2 regions of the Sporolactobacillus caesalpiniae genome follow, and region 1 is predicted to be linked to the other one. Evidence: riboswitches for the same ligand, from Rfam matches in the RefSeq annotation. Region 1 holds a riboswitch; the other holds the start of a gene.
The links. Region 1 has a riboswitch for cyclic di-GMP ahead of ABWW58_RS08620 (CAP domain-containing protein). Riboswitches for the same ligand answer to the same signal wherever they lie in the genome.
Positions count from the first base shown of each region.

Region 1 (3,369 bases):
TTGATGCCACTTGCCCGCACATGGGGTGCGAAGTAAACTGGAATCAAGGCGAACGGACGTGGGATTGTCCCTGTCACGGCTCGCGCTTCACAGCCAATGGAGAGGTGCTCGACGGTCCGGCAAAGGAATCTTTATCATTAATTTTTTCAGAGTCTGATCATCAAAATAAGCAACAGCAAACGTCAAATAAACGGGAGTGTTAACTATGGGCATTATCGAAATTATGGCAGAAGAAAAAATTCAGGAAGGTTTGAAATCCGGCGCATTCGATCATCTTCCGGGCAAGGGCAAGCCGCTTGTTCTTGAAGATCTGTCATCAGTACCTAAGGAACTGCGCGCAGGCTACAAAATGATGAAAAATGCAGGCACGCTGCCTGAAGAGCTGCAGATAAAAAAAGACATCGTTACGTTGAATGATTTACTTAATTGCTGCGAAGATGAAAAAGAGCGCGCGCGACTGACGAAACAACTGCGATTTAAGCAATTGAAATTTAATCAGTTAATGGAAAAACGCTCCATTGCACACACATCAACCTTTCAAAGTTATCGTTCACGGATTTTCAATCGCCTCCATCTTTTCTGATTCGTTATTTGTTTTTCCAAATGTTGAGAAGCGGTCCCTGATTTCCATATACCGGATCTTGCTTCGGTTTGCCAACATGGCTAATATTATCTTTTAAAGCCTTCGTTTCCTTTGTTTGAATATCGTAGTCTTGTCCATTCGGATACCCGCCGGCAATAGAGAAATCGCTGCTTGATGATAAGCGCTTATGCCCAGTTCCCGCCGGAAGCACGACAACGTCGCCTGCGGACACTTTGAAATTGTTGCCTTTCTGTCCGCCAAGTCTAAGTGTCGCGTGTCCGGAGATGACCCCGAGTACTTCATGAGATGTGCTGTGAAAGTGATGGTAAGGAAAGACACCGTCTACCCAATTATTGCCCCAATTGTTCTTCTCAAATGTTTTCAAAATCTGCCCGGTCCGTCCTTTGAACGCGCCAGGATAAATCAGAACCTGGAAATAGGGATTGTTCGGAATTATTCCGTCATCCTTAAAGGTAACTGTTTGTACTTTGGCAAACTTATTTTTGCTCGTTGATTGCTGCTCGGACATTTGAGAGACTTCTGCTGTCTGAGTATCTGCTGACGAATGACCGTTTTCCGAAGCAGATTGTCCCCCGCATGCAGCAAGCACCAATAGTGGCGCCACCCCTGCTGCTCGAAACCATCTCCGCATGTAACGAACCTCCTCAAATTGAATTTACTACTCAGTATAGCACTCGGAATATTCTGATCATAGTAATCTGCTTCGCTGCTGACGCGCGATACGTGAAGTAGATTTCATTGAAATAAATCAAACCTACTAAATAAAATCGATCTTCTGCCGATAAATAATTTGAGGCAACAGGTCGATTATTGTTAAAGCCTGCCGGCTGATGTATAGTTAAATTAACCTAATATTTTAAAGATAAATCTTTTTTCTAAAGGGCAAAACTACTGAAAAGTAGTGACGCAAAGTCACAGATCTAAAGCGAGCAATCGCTAGGATGGCTGGACCGCCGTATTTGATAGTCAAACGTAAATGAGGGGAGATTTTTTATTATGCGTATTTTTAAGAATTTGTTAGTAGGCTTATTGATTGTTGTACTGTCCCTGTCCACAGCCTCAATATCAGCCGCTGATCAATCGAAATCGGCCGCCGGTTCAAATAAACAATCCCAACCGATCGTTCAACAGAATGAGAAGATTACGAGCGGTGTTGAAGCGAAATCGGTGAAGAAGCACGCAAAGAAAAAAGCGAAAAAGCCTGTAGTTAAGAAGCGTATAAAAAAGAGTGTTAAGAAAAAAGCGGTAAAAAAAGCAAAAAAATCGGTTAAGAAGAAAAAAGCAGTTAAAAAAGTTAAAAAAGCAGTCAAAAAGGCTAAAGTAGTCAAAAAGAAAGCTGTACATAAGGCTGTTAAAAAAACTCCTGTTAAAAAAGCACCTGCAAAAGCTCCTGTTCAGGCACAGACACCTGCACCTCAACCCGCAGCTTCCGGTCAGTATAATGGATCCGTAGAACAGCAGATTGTGAATCTAGTAAATAATGTACGCGCGCAGAACGGATTGCAGGCACTTCAAGTCAAACCGGAACTTCAGAATTTTGCACGGCAATGGAGTCAGCAGCAATTTAGCAATGGCGCAATGAGCCACGGAATGATGAATTTTTCGCGGAACACGGTAGCCGGACAAAACGTAGCCTATGCTAAAGGCGATGTAAACTATTTCGGATGGGATCAGATTTGGAGCGCACAGGCAACGATGGACGGCTGGATGAATTCCCCGGGCCATCGAGCGAATATCCTGAAGCCTGAGTATAAATATATTGGTGTCGGCGTCGTTTATGGTCAAAAGAACGGCAGCTCAGAGGGATGGGCATTCTTCACGCAAGACTTCTCAGACTAATTCTATGAAACTAGATAAGAGGTGTGGATAGTATCCACACCTCTTTTTCGAATGCTTTACACCTTTGCTGTGTATATTTTTACGGCATCGTGAAGCATTTTTGCCGCGCCTTTAGCGATATTACTCTCATAGTAGCTTGTGAACCGTGAGTCATCAACATACATCTGCGTGAGACCGGCATGTGCTTCTTTGGAATAAGTCCCCCTTGGCCAGAAATAGCACAGCCACTGACGATGCAAGTCCGCTGCTTTCTGAGCAGGGCTGCTCGCGGGATCGTTAAGATTGAGCGCTTCTTGCAGGTTCTGGAACATCTCATTCTGAATAGCCATGGATGCTTCATAGTCATCCTTACTCAGATTGGCAAATTGTTTGTTTGCTTTTTCTATTACATCTTCGCCATATTTTTTACGGATCTCTTTGCCATACTTTTTCTCGTTTTGATCTAATTTCTCTTTTTTGAAGCCTTCGAATTTCTCGTGATCAGTCATGATTGTCTCTCCCTTTTGCGAAGCGAGCGTTTTTTCAACGGTCGCGATCAGCCGTTCAAGGCGCTCTTTCTCCGCATTTAATTTCTTGTGTTGTTCAGTGAGGGCACCCAAAAGGTTGAAATCCGGCGAGGACAGCATCTCATGAATTTCCTTTAAACTGAACCTGAGTTCTCGAAAAAAGAGAATCTGCTGAAGCAGGTCAACCTGCTTCGCCCCGTATACTCGGTAGCCGGACGCATTGATAAATTCAGGTTTAAGCAAGCTGATTTTGTCGTAGTAACGCAGCGTACGCGTGCTTACCCCTGCCAAGTCACTGAGCTTCTTTATTGAATAATTCATTGAACTCCCTCCTGACAATTTCTACTTTACACCGTGACGTTGCGTCAATCTCAAGGGATTTTTAAGAAAAACTTTGCAGCTAATTACTGAGTGATGAAC
Region 1 covers NZ_JBEVCB010000004.1:51,163-54,531, reverse strand. Annotated here, with positions in the region: gene ABWW58_RS08635 (FAD-dependent oxidoreductase) at 1-203, shown strand, start outside; gene ABWW58_RS08630 (DnaJ family domain-containing protein) at 206-583, shown strand; gene ABWW58_RS08625 (cupin domain-containing protein) at 588-1,235, opposite strand; cyclic di-GMP riboswitch class I at 1,476-1,562, shown strand; gene ABWW58_RS08620 (CAP domain-containing protein) at 1,601-2,443, shown strand; gene ABWW58_RS08615 (MerR family transcriptional regulator) at 2,500-3,270, opposite strand.

Region 2 (3,369 bases), on a different contig from region 1:
TATGCAAAAAAAATCCGGCCCAATTGTAGCATTGGGTCAGATTTTAATACATTTTTCACTTTAAACCGTTTATTATATCCAAGCTTTTCTTAATTCAGTAGCGTAAAAGAACAGCAATATTTTGTGAACCGGCACCAATCGTCCAGAACATCACATAGTCGCCACGCTTCACACTTCCTTGTCTGAGTGCTTCGTAAAAAGCAATAAATGGACTGCTCGCTCCGGTGTAACCATATTCGCTGCCAATAAACAGCGAGCGTGATTCATCAATACCTAGTAATTCTCGAAGATCAACAACATTGGCATAGGCATACTGTGAAAAACAGAACATGCTCACATCGCCCGGCGTAAGGTGGTTTTCCTGAAGCAGATCGCGCATGTTCTGTGCCGCTGAATCAAGTGAAACATTTTCAAAGGGTTTCCAATCAAGCAGCCATTCATTACGAGCTGTATCATGCAATTTAGATACGCCACAACCGGGAAACAAAATGTTATTATGTTCAAGCGAATTAATTCGACATTTCGCACCAAGAAGTCCACGATCTTCTTTTGTTTTCTCTAGTATAATGGCACATGCAGCATCACCAAAATGTCCATAGCAAAGCTCATTATCCGGATTAACTACCGAATTAATGTAATCGGATCCAACGATCAACGCTCGATTTACGTTCTTTGTAACCGACATATACTTTGTGACATTATCAAGAGATAATATCATTCCGGCGCAATTTCCATTAAGATCAAGGCAGACACATTCGGGTTTTGCACCGATAGCCTGGTGCAGTTTAATGGAGCTTGGTGGTACTGTAAATTCCGGGAAAAAGCTGGAGAGCACAATCATATCAAGATCAGTGCCTCTAATCCCCGCTTTATTGAGCACTTTTTTGGCGGCGGCTATCGCCATAGTCAGACTGTTCTCAGTTTGCGAATCAATCAAATACCGCTTGTCCATTCCTATAACATCTTCGAAAAAATGTGTGTAGTCCTTTCCTTTTTCCTTAAAGTGGTTGATGTATGTATCATTGGAAACAATCTTTTTACCGTGATACACGTCAATCCCTAACACGTTCACATTGATCACACGCACTCCTCCATAAGCAAAGTTAATACATTGATAGATTTGGCCTCTCTATTCAGCATAGTCTGATAAATGCATAGCTCAGCCTTACTTCATTTGATTTTTTTCAAAGCAATTTGAATTGAGTAAGCCCGGCTTCTTTAGCTAAACGCCTAATTTGCATTTTAACGACCGCACTTTTACCTAAATCCATAGTTATGTCCTGGAAGCCCATATCCTTGTACATAGCAATGATGTTCGTGAGCATACCAACCATTTCCTGTGAAGAGACTCTCAGTTCGGAACCGTCAAGCACCAAATGACTGGTTGCCGGATTGACTTGAGCAGCAGCTTTTTTGAATTCTTCCACATACCCTGATGCGTCCTCCATCGTAAAAACACCTTCACACACGACACTGATGTCATTCCCCGTTGTCACAACACTGTATTTCCCCATCGTAAAACCTCCACTATTTATTAACAAAAAAAGCCGTGACATGTTGATCACAGCTTCTATGTCCAATGGTAACCCGGCTGTCATCGCTTTCGCATTAGACCCGTGGCTTTGCGTCCTAAACTTTCGGTTAGTTTGCTTTTTTCATTTATTCAATTGGTAATTATTAGCATTTTTCACTACTATTTTATCATATAATTTTGAGCGAAAATATTGAAGGGTATTTAGTATCGGTTCTTTTTTCATACTATATTTCATCAATGCCTTGTAAACTTAACGAACAATCACAAATTCTGCGAGAAATGTGGTAGGAAGCTGTTTTCCCCAAACACGAATCTTTGCATTTTCATCAACTTGCCGCATTCGGTTTACCGTTATTTTTTTTAGAGCTGCGGTTTTTGATGAATCACCATAATCTGTTGCCTTTTCCAAATACAGTTTCGTTGATTCATTAATCGAAATGGTCACCTGTATGTTCCCCTGATCAGGATCGGTTTTCATAATCAAATCATGCTTGTTTCCTCTGAGAAATGCCCCAGTATACTCGGGAATACCCAGAGTGACGCCAATCGTGTCTCTGTTGATATCTGCTGAACCGTCGAATGTCATTCCATCATAATTAAATAACAACAGGCAAATGCTGATTAATAGAGTTATTAGGAAAATGCGAGTATAGCGATTTATGCGATGCATCGGAATCCATTCGCAGAAAAGATGCCAAAGCGCAAAACCGAGCATGCTCCCCAAGACATTCAGAATTAGGTCATCCACATCACTGCGTCCGGTCATCAATACATATTGGGCAAATTCGATTGAAAGAGCAATAGCCAAGGGCACGCCGATAAATTGTTCGAATTCCATTGCTTTTTTCCTTAATGCTGGCACAAGAAAACCCATAGGTATAAAGATTGCAAATGATTGGAACGTGCGCAGCAAAGCGGTTTGATAGCCTGGATCATGATGATCCGATAAATAAAAAAGAGTATTGATCCGATTCATCGGTACCCAATTAACAGAGCGAGAAGCTGCCCAACTCCGACCTTGTTCAAACAGATCAATTTTCAGCAAGACAAACAAGTAGATGAAGAACAGCAACCACAACAGGGCTTTTAAGAAGAGCTGCATATCCACCCAATTTCTTGTCTTTACCCATTCATTTACTTTCAATCGATGAATCATTCTGCGTTCACTTCCTTATCCGCTTTGCTTGCGCTCCTATTCGAATTGGTTGTAGATTAACTTGGCATCTTCAATGTCGTACTGGATTGTGTTGTGATCACCCGGAGCACCGAGTGTAATCAGATTGTAAGTTTGTCCGTCTATTTGTGCAAGCGATGCCAAGCATAATCCGGCTTCATCTGTATATCCGGTTTTTCCACCTATAATTGCGCCTCCATTAATTGAACTATTCCCCATTTTTTGAAAAAGTGTGCTTTGAACGATCATTCCGTTCGGGTGAAAATTTGTTGGGGAGATCTGATAGCTATGAGTTGTAAAAATCTGGTGAAATACAGGATTTTTTAAAGCGTATAGGAGGAGTAGTGACATATCCCTCGCCGTTGTATAGTGATTGGGATCGTGCAGTCCGCTCGGATTTGTAAAATGCGTGTGCTTCATGCCGATCTCGGCCGCTTTCCGATTCATCATCGAAACGAAGGCATTTTCCGATCCGGATACAGATAGAGCAAGTGTCTCGGCAGCGTCCGCACCTGAAGGAAGCATGGTTCCATAAAGCAAGTCAATAATTTTCGGCTTTTCATTGGGTAAAAATCCAGCCATGGAGGCTCCCGATTGATTCAATGAATTATACAGTTGCGCAGGGATTCTTACTGTTTTTTGCAAATCATTGTAGTGTTCG
Region 2 covers NZ_JBEVCB010000001.1:582,976-586,344, reverse strand. Annotated here, with positions in the region: gene ABWW58_RS02915 (3-oxoacyl-[acyl-carrier-protein] synthase III C-terminal domain-containing protein) at 95-1,081, opposite strand; gene ABWW58_RS02910 (hypothetical protein) at 1,185-1,514, opposite strand; cyclic di-GMP riboswitch class I at 1,579-1,661, opposite strand; gene ABWW58_RS02905 (VanZ family protein) at 1,785-2,690, opposite strand; gene ABWW58_RS02900 (D-alanyl-D-alanine carboxypeptidase family protein) at 2,727-3,369, opposite strand, start outside.
Region 2: linked by a shared signal. The riboswitch ahead of ABWW58_RS02910 (hypothetical protein) and the one ahead of ABWW58_RS08620 (CAP domain-containing protein) in region 1 are both predicted to bind cyclic di-GMP.